DNA from 3 places in the Planococcus sp. VCh962 genome. Region 1 is predicted to be linked to each of the others. Evidence: riboswitches for the same ligand, from Rfam matches in the RefSeq annotation. Region 1 holds a riboswitch; each other region holds the start of a gene.

The links. Region 1 has a riboswitch for S-adenosylmethionine ahead of AC3AQ9_RS18100 (aminotransferase class I/II-fold pyridoxal phosphate-dependent enzyme). Riboswitches for the same ligand answer to the same signal wherever they lie in the genome.
Region 2: it holds a riboswitch for S-adenosylmethionine, as region 1 does, so the genes downstream of both, ssuE (NADPH-dependent FMN reductase) here and AC3AQ9_RS18100 (aminotransferase class I/II-fold pyridoxal phosphate-dependent enzyme) in region 1, are expected to answer to the same signal.
Region 3: it holds a riboswitch for S-adenosylmethionine, as region 1 does, so the genes downstream of both, AC3AQ9_RS15820 (transporter substrate-binding domain-containing protein) here and AC3AQ9_RS18100 (aminotransferase class I/II-fold pyridoxal phosphate-dependent enzyme) in region 1, are expected to answer to the same signal.

Annotation. Positions count from the first base shown of each region.
Region 1 is NZ_JBYLHS010000009.1:80,452-85,481, reverse strand. It holds gene AC3AQ9_RS18110 (hypothetical protein) at 1-78, shown strand, start outside; gene ystJ (NADP-dependent malic enzyme) at 478-1,707, shown strand; gene AC3AQ9_RS18100 (aminotransferase class I/II-fold pyridoxal phosphate-dependent enzyme) at 1,785-2,960, opposite strand; SAM riboswitch class I at 3,091-3,193, opposite strand; gene AC3AQ9_RS18095 (antibiotic biosynthesis monooxygenase family protein) at 3,385-3,690, shown strand; gene AC3AQ9_RS18090 (hypothetical protein) at 3,687-4,040, shown strand; gene AC3AQ9_RS18085 (cobalamin B12-binding domain-containing protein) at 4,062-4,712, shown strand; gene AC3AQ9_RS18080 (STAS domain-containing protein) at 4,690-5,030, shown strand, end outside.
Region 2 is NZ_JBYLHS010000002.1:435,261-440,290, reverse strand. It holds gene AC3AQ9_RS09515 (MGDG synthase family glycosyltransferase) at 1-938, shown strand, start outside; gene AC3AQ9_RS09510 (DedA family protein) at 956-1,570, shown strand; SAM riboswitch class I at 1,578-1,685, shown strand; gene ssuE (NADPH-dependent FMN reductase) at 1,792-2,352, shown strand; gene dacB (D-alanyl-D-alanine carboxypeptidase/D-alanyl-D-alanine endopeptidase) at 2,551-4,050, shown strand; gene AC3AQ9_RS09495 (gamma-glutamyl-gamma-aminobutyrate hydrolase family protein) at 4,326-5,030, shown strand, end outside.
Region 3 is NZ_JBYLHS010000006.1:196,344-201,373, reverse strand. It holds gene AC3AQ9_RS15835 (response regulator transcription factor) at 1-122, opposite strand, end outside; gene AC3AQ9_RS15830 (zinc-binding dehydrogenase) at 286-1,323, shown strand; gene AC3AQ9_RS15825 (Hsp20/alpha crystallin family protein) at 1,410-1,844, opposite strand; SAM riboswitch class I at 2,335-2,439, shown strand; gene AC3AQ9_RS15820 (transporter substrate-binding domain-containing protein) at 2,571-3,419, shown strand; gene AC3AQ9_RS15815 (amino acid ABC transporter permease) at 3,478-4,161, shown strand; gene AC3AQ9_RS15810 (amino acid ABC transporter ATP-binding protein) at 4,176-4,925, shown strand; gene AC3AQ9_RS15805 (hypothetical protein) at 4,971-5,030, opposite strand, start outside.

The DNA.
Region 1 (5,030 bases):
AAAATCAATGCTAAACGAGAACAGACACTCATTCATTTCCTGAAAAATGATATGAAATCTGCTGGAGAAAATGAATAATGAGTACTGGCAAAACCGAATAAGAAAAATAGAAAGTAATTATCAGAGACCGCTACACTGAAAGTGAAAGAGGTACCTGTCTTTGAAATGAATTGAACAAATTCGAGGAGAAGTCCTGAACACTGTTGCCTTAGAAATGCTTGATCGATATGGAAGGAACCACTGATATAGCTATTTGTAATGTTAATAAAAGTGGCTTGAGGAATGGATGGCCAATCTATATTTTAGATGGGACTATATGGGGCAGTAAGGATTTGGGAAGGAAGCGGCTTAGAAAGCGCTTCCTTTTTTCTTGCTCTCAGTCGAAAGACTGAATTGTAATACCAATAGCCGAAAAAGGGTTTCTTTTTTCAGAAAACTCTTTATAATGAACAATTATGAACAAAGGGAGATGAGGCAATGTCGAACCTAAAAAACGATTCTTTACATTTGCACCGACAACATCAAGGGAAATTGGAAGTCCGATCAAAAGTAGCGGTGAAGAATGAACGCGATTTAAGCTTAGCCTATTCTCCCGGAGTAGCTGAACCGTGCAAGGAAATTGCACAAGACCGCAGTAAAGTATATGACTATACGATGAAAGGCAACACTGTGGCCGTTGTCACTGATGGAACTGCCGTTCTTGGACTTGGAAATATTGGCCCTGAAGCGTCATTGCCGGTGATGGAAGGAAAGGCTGTATTGTTCAAAGAGTTTGCTGGTGTGGACGCTTTCCCGATTTGCTTGAATACTACCGATGCTGAAACAATTATTCAAACCGTCAAATTGCTGGAACCCGGTTTTGGCGGGGTGAACTTAGAAGATATTTCCGCTCCGACATGTTTTATTGTTGAAGAGCGTTTGAAAGCAGAAATGGGCATTCCGGTGTTCCATGACGATCAGCATGGAACAGCAATTGTTACATTAGCTGGTTTGATCAACGCTCTAAAATTAGTCGGAAAAAATATTTCAGAAACAAAAATAGTCGTCAACGGAGCAGGCGCTGCTGGCATAGCGGTGGTTAAGCTATTGAGAAAGTTCGGCTGCAGCCAGCTGATCATGTGTGACACCAAAGGAGCTATTTTTGAAGGGCGGACCTACGGCATGAATCCGTTCAAGGAAAAAGTTGCAGAAAACACCAATACGGAACGCATTGAAGGATTACTGAGCGAAGTGATCAAAGGTGCAGATGTCTTTATCGGGGTTTCAGCAGAAGGTGCTCTTACCCAGGACATGGTGCGCAGTATGGCTCAAGATTCCATCATTTTCGCAATGGCCAATCCAAATCCGGAAATCCTGCCGCATTTGGCGAAAGAGGCAGGGGCTCGTGTAGTGGGAACTGGCCGCTCTGATTTCCCGAATCAAGTCAATAATGTATTGGCATTCCCAGGGATTTTCAGAGGTGCATTGGACGTTCAGGCAAGTGCAATCAATGATGAAATGAAAGTTGCGGCTGTACATGCGATTGCCAGTTTGATTGAGGATAAGGCAATCCATGATGATTACGTGATTCCGGCTCCATTCGATCTGCGGGTAGCACCAGCAGTGGCAGAAGCTGTTGCAAAAGCAGCAGTGGAAACAGGTGTAGCAAAATACGCATCTGTGCAGGAAAATCAGTCAGTTGAAGTTGCGACCGGGTCAGGCAGTTAACATATATATAGAAGAAAGCCGTTCAATCTAATCGATTGAACGGCTTTTTTGTTGGACAAGAGGAGAAAAGTTGCTATTTATCGTATAGACGATGTGATTCCGGCAGATTCCCGGACTTTCTGCAATGCTTGTTCCAAGTCTTCCAGTAAATCATCGGTATGTTCCAATCCGACTGACAGGCGCAATAATCCGTCTGTAATGCCCCGCTTTTCACGTTCTTCTCTCGGCATAGAGGCATGGGACATCGTCGCTGGATACGATAAAATCGACTCGACTGCGCCTAAGCTGACAGCGAAGATGGGAATGCGCAAGCTCTCAACAAACGTCCAGGCAGCTGCTTTATCTGCCAAGCGAAATGACAGGACTGCTCCTGCACCTGAGGCTTGCCGTTCATGGATCGGGTAGCCCGGATGGAAACGAAAACCCGGATAAAAAACTTCTTCAATTACCGGATGGCTGTGCAGATAATCGGCGATGATGCGAGCTGAAGCGGCTGACTGCTTGAGCCGGGCCCCCAAAGTTTTAATGCCTTGGATCAAGTTATAGGAATCCTGTGCTCCTAAAACAGAACCGAATGTGTTTTGAATAAACCCAAGCCGGTCGCCCAGTTCCACATCTTTTGTAACGGCAAGCCCTGCAATGATATCACTGTGTCCAGAAAGGAATTTCGTCGCACTATGAAGGACAAGGTCTGCTCCGAGGTCCAGCGGATTTTGATAAAGCGGCGTCATGAAGGTATTGTCGACAAATGTCAGGCAATCGTTGGCTTTTGCCAGTTTTGCGGCAATTTCAATATCGGTGATGTTCATGACTGGATTAGAAGGTGTCTCAATATAAATCACTTTAGTATTTGGCCGGATTGCTTCAGCCATTTTACTTAAATCGGTCATATTGACAAACGTGTAATCGATTTGGAATTTGTTCAGCACTTCTGTAACAAAACGGTAAGTGCCGCCGTAGACGTCTTCAGACACCAATACATGATCGCCTGCAGAAAGAAGCATGAACGCGGAAGAGATGGCGGACATGCCGGAAGCGAACGCAAAACCGCGTGTGCCATTTTCCAGTTTGGCGATTGTTTCTTCCAGCTTTAAGCGCGTCGGGTTTCCTGAACGGCTATAATCGAAAGGACCAAATTCATCAAAGCTTGGCTGGTGAAAGGTCGAAGACAAGTATATAGGCACATTTACTGCACCGGTTCGCCGGTCAACTCCGGTTGAATGGATAAATTGAGTTTCCAAATGATCGGTCATAAGTGACAAACCTCCTCTTCAAATTTGGCGAAAGCCTAAGGGAAATCGATGATTAAAACTTCGCCATCTTTTTAATAAAAACAGGGGCTTTCTTCAAAAAAGAAGAAAGCCCCTGTTCAGGAACACAATCTTCTCATCTTTTAGGCGAATGCCTATTGGAATTAGCACCGTGGCCGCGAGGCTGGTTGCTGAGACATCATAGGGCCAAATCCCTCCGTCTCTCTTGATAAGAAATTAAATATGAAGTTATACGCTGTTCGATATTTCAAAGTTTAGAGCAATTCGAATAGAAGTGCAAGGGAAAAGTGAAAATTATCAAAAAATGACTTTGAACCGAAAGGGAGTTCGGCAACAGTGCATTTCTTTTAATTCGAATAGCGAAAGGTTATAATTAGCAATATCAATCATTAAAAGGGGAATGTGGATGTATATTGTGACGTCAACAGTAGAAGTGCCAGAAGAAAAGACAAAGGATCTCATAAAAATATATCAAAATCGTTCCCGGCGGGTGGACCAGGCCGAAGGCTTTCATCAGTTTCGCCTGATTCAGAACACTAAAAAGTTAAATGAATTGACGGTGCATTTGGAATGGCATTCAAAAGAAGCTTATTTGAAATGGGTCCGAAGCAATGAATTCAAAGAAATCCATGAACTTGAAAAACATTATCCGGACAAGGCATTAGCAGGAATCGTGCCGAAAGTCCGGCAATACGAGGTCGTCGCCGAATGAACAAAGCTATTAAAGATCAAATCGCCTTGGAAACAGCCACAAGCATTTATGAAGCGTATCCAAGCCTTTGGGAACGGTTCGGTGAACAGGGCTTCCAGCATACCGAGAAAGACAATCATCATCATTTGGATCATCTCGAAACAGCTTATGAACTGGAAGACAAACAAGTATTTTTAGATTACAGCCGCTGGCTGGAAACGGTATTGAACAGCCGCAATGTGGAAACAGCACTCATCATTGATAATTTTGAACGGCTCATTAAGATTCTTCCAGGAAAAACGGAAAAACTTGAAGAAAACTTTATGCTGGATTGCCTTCGGCAAGCAAATAAATTACTTTCTAAATCGTAGCAAAAGGAGGTTGAGGAGATAATGCAGCCAACCCAACTAGCGGAATTGTTTCTGCAAGGGGAAGATATGGAAGCATTGCGCCAGATTCAATCTTTTCTTGAAAGCCATAGCCGAAAAGAATTGTTCGACCAATTACTGACGCCGGCGATGTATCATGTCGGCACGTTATGGGAAAACAATGAAATCACAGTTGCCGATGAACATTTGGCTACCGCAATCTGCGATTTCGTGGTATCTGCTGTAGAAAATAGAAAACTGGCAGAAAGCGGCGGGGAAAGAAAAGTCATGGTATTGGGGCCAGAAGGAGAAGACCATTATATCGGATTGAAGATGGTGGCATCTCTGTTCCGGGAATATGGCTGGTCGGTCCAATATATGGGACCGAATCTGCCACTGCCGCATGCTTTGGAAGCAGCAGAAAAATGGAAACCTGACGTCATTGCTTTGTCGGCAGCGCTAGCTTACAGATTGCCTTTATTGAAAACCTACGTAAATGAATTTTTGGCATTGAAGTTCCAGCCGGCTGTTCTGGTCGGCGGACGTGCAGTCAATATTTCGAATTCGAATTCTTTAAGAAACAGCGGGGCAATGGTGGTAAGAGACTTAAACCAATTAGAACTTTGGATCAAGACGGGAGAGAAGCCTGAAAATGACTACGAAATCTCAATTTAATGGTTTGCCGCTCCCGGCATTTAAAGTGAACAATGAATTATCTGTAGTTGACTACTCTATTGAAGCATATGAATTATTTGGAGAATGCCGCAAATTCACAGATATCGTTGATGCAGATAGTTTGCAAAAAGCTCGGACTTTGCTGAGTTCCGAACCCCTTCAGCCTAAATTTGAACTGAATTTCGTCTCTAACAAAGGCGATTTATTTTTAGCGGATGTTTATGGCAATTGGAGTGATCCGACCTTTCTTTCTCTTATCATTGTGCCGAAGGACAATCAGCTGGAACGTGTTTCGGGCCAATTGGCCAAACTTCGGGA
Region 2 (5,030 bases), on a different contig from region 1:
TGCATTGGATTCGCAAGTCACCTCATTCTTATGGCTGGGTCTACCGGAAATTTGCCTTACAATCGAAGGAAAAACATTCTGCGACATATTTTGACTGGCTATTTATGAAGAAAGTTGAAGCAATCATCGCGGCAGAAAAGCCGGATTTAATTGTTTGTACACACGGGTTTCCTTCTTTCTTTATCAATAAACTAAAAGAACAGGGAAGATGTCCAGTACCTTGCCTTAATATTTATACTGACTTTTTTATAAACAATATTTGGGGCAGAAGCCATATTGAGTTCCATTTCGCGGCGACCGAGATGATGAAAGATAAACTGCAAAATGATTATCAAATTCCCGCAGAGCGTATATTTGTCACCGGCATTCCTGTCAGCGAAAATTTTCAGGCGCGTTACAGCAAGGAAAAGAAGAAAGCAGTGACGGTTTTAGTTTCGGGGGGAAGCACCGGGCTTTCTACAATTGTCGATCAGTTTAAAGGTGAGCTCGATAGCAGCAAGTGGAAGATATTAGTTCTTTGCGGAACCAATAAGCGGCTTCGTGAACAAATCGCAGCGCTGAACAATCCGGCAATAACACCGCTTTCCTATATTTCTTCAAAAGAAGAAATGAACCGGCTTTATGATGAAGCGGATGCATTGATAACCAAACCCGGCGGAGTAACAATCAGTGAAGCACTGACAAAAGAATTGCCGATCTTTTTATCTGCTCCTCTTCCAGGACAGGAAGAAATCAATCTAAATTATTTAACCAGGAAAAATCTCGTTTTCACTTTACCGGGCAACAGCAGTCTATTGGATTTTATCGCAAGCACGTTGGAAGACGAAAAACTGACCCGCAATTACAATTCAGCGGTCCAGGCATACAAAAAGTCGCTCATACTGACAGGATCTAGTGAGATAGTGGAAACAATCGAACAAATGCTGATCAGCAGCTGACAAGGAGAGTGGAAAACATGGCAGAACAGCTGTTGGTGTTTCTTGAGAGTATAGGGATGGCCGGTTTGTTTGCGGCCATGTTTTTTGAAGGGGCATCTCTTCCTTTTCCTGGAGTGGCAATGGTTATTGCTTACGGAGGATTGCTGAATCCGAGTATGGCAGCCGCAGCTCTTCTTTCCGCTGCTTTAGCGGTGACTTACAGCGGAGCTAGTCTGATACCATATTATCTTGGCAAAACCATGCACACGATGCTGCAAAAGAAATTCCATAAGGGCCTGCAGCGCGCTGGTCATTTGTTCGGGCGTTATGGCATCTGGAGCATTGCATTGTCCCGGCCGTTCGGCATTGGAAACTACATTTCGTATGTAGCCGGAATGAGCCGTATAGGCATCGGCAAATATTTATTGCTTACATTTTTAGGCATTTATCCATGGTGTTTAACCATGCTCTGTTTGGGCGTGTATGTCAACGGCAATTATGAGGCATTTCAGAGTTTATACAGTAGCCATCAGCTTTATCTAACTATTGGAGCTGCTTTGGTGCTTGGCGCTGTTTTTCTGGTTTATTCAAAATTTCGGAAAGCAAATCCTTTTGTTGACAAAAATAATTCCGAGTATTATGATAAACATTAATTAAATAACCTTATCCAGAGAAGCCGAGGGACTGGCCCATTGACGCTTCAGCAACCTCTGACATTTGTCAGGAAGGTGCTAAATCCAGCAGGAATTTATTCTTGGGAGATAAGAACAGGACGGATTACATCAGCCTTCTTTTCTCTTAATATGAGAAAAGAAGGCTTTTTGTTTCCTGCAGTTGCACAGTGCATATTTCGGCAAAAGAAAGGAAGATTACAATGAGTGATATTGTTGTTTTATCAGGAAGCCCTTCAGAAGATTCCAGATCAGATTTGGTATTGAAGTATTTAGGAGGATTAATAACAGAACGCGGTTTTTCTGTAACCCATTTGTCCATAAGAGACGTGCCGCAAAATGATTTGTTTTTAGGGAATTACAAGAGCCCGGCAATAGCTGAAATCAGTACATTGATCCATGGAGCAAAAGGTGTCATTGTCGGCTCCCCTGTTTATAAAGCTGCCTATTCCGGGGTCCTTAAGACGCTGATCGACCTTTTGCCGCAGGATGTTCTGCAGGATACGCCAGTGCTTCCGCTGATGACTGGAGGAAGTTCCGCCCATCTACTGGCGCTTGAATATACGTTGAAGCCTTTACTCGCTACTTTAAAAGCCCAAAATCTAAAAGGCGTTTATCTGGTGGACAGCCAAATAGACAAATCCAATCCGCAGAATCCGATTATCGATAAAGAAGTAGAGCAGCGCATCAAAAAACAGCTCGATTACTTTACTGAAATTATTGGCAGACGTTCCTCCATACCAGATGTAGAGCAGGAAATATAAATTAAAAAGAGTGGATAGCTACTATGCTTTCCACTCTTTTTAATTGATTGAAACAGCAATTTTATTGATATCAAATGGATAATATTACTATTAAAGATAAAAATTCTATGTTCATTGATTCATTTGTATAAAAATCGGAATATTCTTTCTTTTGATGTGATACGCTTCTGTTATTACACAATTGGAGGAGATGGGATAGTGGAAAAGAAGCAGTGTTGGAAATGGGGAGTTCTGTTATTTTTGGCGGCGATATTGGTTTTTTCACCAATTCAATGGAGCAATACCAAGCAGTCGGCGGGAGCGGATGAAGATTATGCCGGGCTGGTAAGTGAAATTAATAACATATTGCAGGATGGGCGGCTGGATGGAGCGACTACTGGTGTCAGTATTCGAAAAGCTGATTCTGGGGAAGTAATTTACGACCACTTCGGTGATGTCCGCCTGAAACCGGCATCGAATACGAAATTGTTCAGCAGCATGGCTGCACTTGAAACGCTTGGGGAAGATTATCAGTTCACTACAGAAATACATACAGACGGAAAGCTTAAAGGGAAGGTCCTGCATGGCAACTTGTATTTGAAAGGCAAAGGAGATCCGACTTTGCTGCAGGAAGATTTTGAGCAGTTAGCTGCTGAATTGAAAAGCCAAGGCATCCAGAAAGTGAAAGGTGGTTTAATCGGCGATGATACGTGGTATGACGGCGAGCGTTTGTCAGAAGACATCACTTGGAAAGATGAGATCTACTATTACGGTGCACAAGTATCTGCACTCACTGCTTCACCAAATGAAGACTATGACGCTGGGTCAGTCATTGTGGAAGTCAATTCCGGAGATGCAGAAGGAAGCGAAACAAAAGTGACGCTCACACCGCATACGGATTATGTAAACATCATCAATAAAACAACAACCGTGCCAGCGGGACAAAAGAAGACCGTTTCCATCACACGTGACCATGGGACGAACGATATTGTGATTGAAGGGGAAATGCCGCTTGGAGGATCGCGTACACGCGAGTGGATCGCAGTATCAGAGCCTGCCGGTTATGCGCTTGATTTGTTTGAAAATGCATTGTTGGCTCAGGGCATTCAGTTGACCGGCAACCACGGTCTAGAGATGGGAGAAACTCCAGAAGGCACCACAATGCTCGCTGAGCGGAAATCCATGCCGTTGCGTGATCTTTTCATTCCATTTATGAAGTTAAGCAATAATGGGCATGCCGAAATTTTAGCGAAAGAGATGGGACAGGTGGTAGCCGGTGAAGGCAGCTGGGATGCCGGACTTAAAATAGTTGAAGAAGTAGCGGCCGATTTGGGAGTAAACACCAACACCATTCAATTGCGCGACGCTTCAGGCATGTCCCATGTGAATTTGGTTCCAGCCAATGAGATATCCCAATTGCTTTATGCGGCCCAGCCAAAAGATTGGTATGATACTTTTTTAACTTCACTTCCGGTAGCCGGTGCAGCGGATCGGATGGTTGGAGGAACACTTCGCAACCGGATGAAAACAGGGGATGCGACAGGGAATGTCACAGCTAAAACGGGAAGCCTGACAGCAGTTTCGTCGTTGTCGGGATATGCAACGACGAAAGAAGGAGAAAAGTTGATCTTTTCGATTGTCATCAACAACGATTTAACAATCGTTACGCCGATTGAAGATGCAATCGCTGCAGCAATTGCGGCATATGATGGAGAATAACTGATACAGGCCTCGAAAAGTAAGTTTCTTTTCGGGGCTTTTACTGATTTGGAGAAAAACAGAATAGCCTTGCGGAACCATTTATAGGAGTTGGACTGAAGAAGGATTTTTTAGATGCAGCAGCGAGTGCTTCGTCGCAAAAACTTGTCTGCGGCAAATAAAGCTGTTTTGCGGAATAATAACAGCTACAAATTTTTCATTCAGCCTCTCTAGCAATTTCCTTGTTAATTCTGTATGTTTAAGATATTCAGACAATAAATTGGGGGGAATTACATATGAAACCGATCATCGGCGTTACTTCATCAAGAGAGTTAGGCAAAGAAAAATACCATATTCAACTGGCGGATACTGAAGCGATCCTGCAGGCGGGCGGGTTGCCGATCATGCTTCCGCATTTGAGAGAAGAAACAGATATAGACCGGATAGCTGAGCGCATTGATGGATTGTTTGCAGCTGGTGGCTATGATGTCGATCCAACTCTTTTCGGGGAAGAGCCCCATCCGAATCTGGGAACCGTTATTCCTTCAAGGGACGCTTTTGAACTGGCGCTGATCCAGAAAGTGCTGGAACTTGGCAAACCGATTTTAGGGATTTGCCGGGGAGCACAGATTTTGAATGTGGCAGTGGGAGGCGATATGTATCAGGATATTCCCGCGCAAATGGAAGGCAATATGCTCCAGCATCAGCAGAAGGCACCAGTGGAACATGGCAGCCATTTTGTTCATGTAAAGGAAGATTCTTTGTTGCACCGTTTGACAGGATCTGAAAAGTTGAGAGTCAACAGCCGCCATCATCAAGCAAATCGGCATGTGCCTGATTCATTTCTGGTCAGCGGAACAGCAAGCGACGGCGTAATAGAAGCAATCGAAAGCAAGGCGCATCATTTTGTGCTGGGGCTGCAATGGCATCCGGAAAATATGGCGATTGCATCCGATGTGCCTTCGCAGAAAATTTTCAAGGGATTTATTGAAGCTTGCCTG
Region 3 (5,030 bases), on a different contig from region 1:
AGATAGACGTCCAGAACAGGAAAAGTGTCAGAGAAGGCCTCCAGTATTTCAATAATCAGTTTCTCATGGGAAGGTGTTCTTTTCATTGTTTCTAACCGTTCATAAATGGTAGGCATCTGCATCGAATTTCACTTCCTTTTACGGTAGGTAGTTCATACTTAATAGGGAATATACTAAATACTATGAATATTATAACATTAAATTATGTAAGCGCTTATTTTTTTAGTTCTTATATGCTGCATCTAACTGCTCACAAATAAATTTTTAATAAAAAGGAGAGAAACGATGAAAGCATTAGTAATCGAAGACGTCCAAAAGGCAGTAGTCCAAGAAGTGCCGGTTCCTGTGATTGAAAAAGATGGCCTCATCATTAAAACAATGGCCAATGGAGTTTGCCGAAGCGACTGGCATGTATGGGTCGGAGATCACGGAATCGTCCAGCCTGTTATCGGCCATGAGTTTTGCGGCATTGTCGAAGAAGTGGGAAGCGATATTAAAAACTTCAAACGCGGCGACCGCGTCATCGTTCCATTTTCAGGAAGTGACGGCACCTGTCCACATTGTATAGCGGGAAACACACAGCTATGTGACTCGTTTATCGTTCCAGGCACAGCTTATCAAGGTGGTTACGGGGAATACGTAGCCGTGCCAAAAGGCGACCGCAATGCCATTTCTCTGCCAGACAATTTGAGTTTCTCTGATGCGGCTGCATTAGGCTGCCGCTTTATGACTGCTTACCACGGCGTTGTAGATCGTGTGAATGTTATGCCTGGAGAAAAAGTTGTGGTTTATGGCTGTGGCGGTATTGGCTTATCTGCCATCCATATCGCTTCTTCTATGGGAGCGTTTGTTATCGGAGTCGATATCAATGACTCCAATCTGGCTTTGGCTAAGAAATTAGGTGCTGACTTTGTCATCAACAGCAAAGACAACAATCCTGTAGAGGCAGTGCAAGAAATCACTAAAGGTGGTGCAGATGTTTCTGTGGATGCCCTTGGAATCACGGAAACTTGCGTGCCTGCCATCAATAGCTTAAAAAAAGGCGGGCGTCATCTGCAAATTGGTGTTACTTCGAAAAAAGAAGCCGGATTTATCTCCATTCCAGTCGATCATATGGTCCTTACTGAGAAATCATTTATCACGACTCTCGGGATTCCAGCATTCCGGTTCACTTCCCTTTTAGAGCAAGTCGCACTTGGGAAATTGCAGCCTGGCAAAATGGTGACGCGAGAAATTGGATTAACTGAAGTTGAAGGCATTTTTGAAGACATGTCTAACTTTGCTACGACGGGAACTTTTGTTGTAACTGATTATCATGCATAAAACAAAAAACCGGAGTACAGCTAAATTTCAGCTGCACTCCGATTGCTTATTCTTCCCAATAAATTAAGGGAATATGAGGCGATGCCTTACTCGATTGGAATTCGGTATCCTTTATCTTTTCGTGCCTGCTCATTGGATTTTGGCACTTGAAGCATCAATACCCCTTTTTCAAATGAGCCTGCAATTTGTTTTTCATCGATTTCACCAATATAGAAGCTGCGTTTGAAGGCCCCGTAAGAACGTTCTTTGCGTACAAAGCGTCCTTCTGTTTCATTGGATTCCCAGTTTTGTTCTCTATGACCGCGAATTTCCAAATAGCCGTCTTTGTACTCGACTTCAACTTCTTCTTTTGAGAATCCAGGAAGATCGACCATAAATTCATAGCCGTCTTTCTTTTCTCTTATATCAACTTGAGGGTAGGTGTTTTCCCCAAAAAACTTATTGAAGAAGTCAGATTCCAATCCGCTTCCAAAGAGGCTTGGGAATAGGTCAGTTTGTTTTCTTGGAAACAAAGTGCTCATTGTAATCTTCTCCTTTTTAAAGTATTTTTGGTAAATGCCAGCTTTTCAAAAGTCACAAGATCCTAATCACTTTTTTAGAAGCAACCGGTTTTCCTATGGCCACCCTTTTAGAACTTGGGCTTGCCATGAAATGACTTTCAATGCCCACACTTTCATCTTACCCCTTTCTTTTCATTGTGGTCTTTCTACTTAAAATTATATTCAAAACTGTTCGGCTGTCAACAGATTCACATCGTCCAAAACCCTTGATATGACTGGTTTTCCAGTCTTTCTTCTACCTTTAAACCGCTATTTTCCCAAGTGTTTTTTATTTTTTAACAGCTTGATAAATGCTTGTTGAGCACTGTTTAAAGGCTGCATAGTAAAGAGTGAAATGGACTTATTAAGCCAGGAGAGGATTAAAAGTTAGAAGAATTATTCTGTCAGAATATTATGTTGACGATTAAATGCAATGGTGTTAAAGTTTTCTACATAGTTTAATAGTAATTCGTTCTTATCATGAGAGGTGGAGGGATTGGCCCTGCGAAACCTCGGCAGCGGGCTCACAATTGAGCACTGTGCCAAATCCAACAAGCATTGGCTTGAGAGATAAGAAGAGCCGGATATTTAATGCGATGTCGCATGTCAGCCTCTTCTTATTGAAGAGGCTTTTTGCTTGCTTTCATGTTAAGGCAATTCTATTAACATTAAACCAAGTAAACCTATAGAAAAGGAAGGTGTATCAGAATGAAAAACCCGAAAAGCTTTTTATTATTATTTGTTGTAACCGTGATCGCTTTGTTATTGGCGGCATGCGGAAGCAAAGAATCCACCAGCGAAGCAACCGCTTCAACAGAAGGCAAAGAACAAAACGCATGGGAGCGCATCCAAGAATCCGGAAAAATTATAGTCGGAACAGAAGGTCTTTATTATCCAATTACATACCACGATGAAACAACGAAAGAATTGACTGGCTATGATGTGGAAGTAGCCCGTGCTTTAGGTGAAAAACTTGGGCTGGAAGTCGAGTTTAAAGAAATGGAATTTGATGGCTTGCTTCCGGCACTCCGCAATGGCCAAATCGATATAGCAGCAAACGATTTCTCTATCACAGATGAGCGCAAAGAGAAATTTGATTTCACCATCCCGATCAAACATTCTTATGGTTCTGCCATTGTGCGTGAAAGCGATAATTCAGGCATTGAATCTGTCGAAGATTTGAAAGGGAAAAAAGTAGGCGGTTCTGCGACAAGCAATTACTCGAAGTTTGCACAGGAACAAGGAGCCGAAGTAATTGTCTATACTGGCTCTGATACGGTCCTTCCGGAAATCGTCAATGGTCGTGTTGATGCCACGCTGAATGATTACCTCGTATTGATGCGTTCTCTTGAGCAATACGACAAACCTGGTTTAAAGCTTGCCGAGGGAGTTAAGTTCTCATTCAGCAGCAGCGCGATCGTATTGCCAAAAGACAGCCCGGAGCTGAAAGAAAAAATCGATGCAGCTCTTGAAGAATTGCTGGCCGATGGCACAATTAAAGATATTTCACACCAATTCCTTGGTGCTGATGTAACACAGCCTCTTGAGAAAGAATAAATATCTTGAGGAACCCCCGGGTTCCTCATCTATACATAATGAGTAAAGGAGTCTTCCGATGACCGACTTTAAATGGGAATATCTGTTCAATGTAGAAATTGCGCTCGACTCCCTCCCCTTCATTTTAGAGGGTGCCTGGCAAACCATTTTAATCGCTCTAGTCAGTATGTTTTTCGCCTTAGTTCTCGGTTTGTTTGTCGCCCTCGCTCGCATGAACCGGTTTAAACTGATTTCAGTGCCTGCCCGTCTGTTTATTTCCTTTATGCGTGGTACACCGCTGCTGGTCATTTTGTTTATCTTGTATTTCGGCTTTCCGATGGTTGGCATCGAGATGGCGCCATTGACTGCAGCCATCATTGGCATCAGCATCCATTTTTCCGCCTACACAGCTGAAATTATCCGTTCCGCCATTTCCTCTGTAGCAAAAGGACAATGGGAAGCTGCGGAAACACTTCGAATGAGCTATTGGCAGACGATGACCCGCATCATCTTGCCGCAAGCGACACGTATTGCCTTGCCGCCGTTATCCAGCACTTTTATGGATATCATCAAAGGAACTTCCCTTGCTATGGTCATCACGGTTTCAGAAATGTTTTACCGGGCAAAAGTGGTGGTTGGCCAAACCTATGAAAGCTTGACTTTGTATATTCTGGTAGCACTCATTTATTGGGCGATTTGCGCACTTGTCACCTTGCTGCAAGATTATCTGGAGAAGAAAGCCAACCGCTATGTGGCAGCTTGATTGGAGGTACCAATATGATTAAAGTGGAAAACCTAAGTAAAAAATTTAAAGATGTGGAAGTATTGAAGTCCATCTCACTTGAAATTGAAAAAGGGGAAGTCGTCAGTATTATCGGCCCTTCCGGTTCCGGCAAGACCACATTGCTGCGCTGCCTCAATTTACTGGAAACCCCTACTTCGGGATCGCTGCAAATCAACAATGTCCATGTGTCGTTCACGGGAAAGACTCCGACAAAAAAGCAAAAAATCGATATCCGCCAGTATTCCGGTATGGTGTTTCAGCACTTTCACTTATTTCCGCATAAAACGGTAATCGAAAATATCATCGAAGCACCTCTTGTCGTACAAAAAAGAAACAAGCAGGAACTTGTGCGCGAAGCGGAGGAACTGCTGCAGAAAGTCGGCTTATTGGATCATAAAAACCAGTACCCCGAACAATTGTCTGGCGGCCAAAAGCAGCGGGCAGCCATCGCACGAATCCTTGCCTTAAAACCTGATCTGCTTTTGTTCGATGAACCTACTTCCGCACTGGACCCTGAACTCGTCGGAGAAGTGCTGATGGTTATTAAAGAACTGGCAATTGAGGGGCAAACAATGGTGATTGTCACGCACGAAATGGACTTTGCCCGCGAGGTGTCAGATCGTGTGGTATTCATTGCGGATGGCCATATCGTCGAGCAAGGAAAACCCGAAGACATCTTTACCTATCCGACGGAAGAACGCACGCAGAAGTTTTTGCAAAAGGTGTTATTGCGAAGAGCATAAGAAAAAGCGAAACCGGCAACCTTTCGGGTTGCCGGTTTCGTTTTTTTAATAGTTGTCGCCTGTATTCTCTATATAAGTTTCTTCGCCGGTCTTACGGTCTTTGAT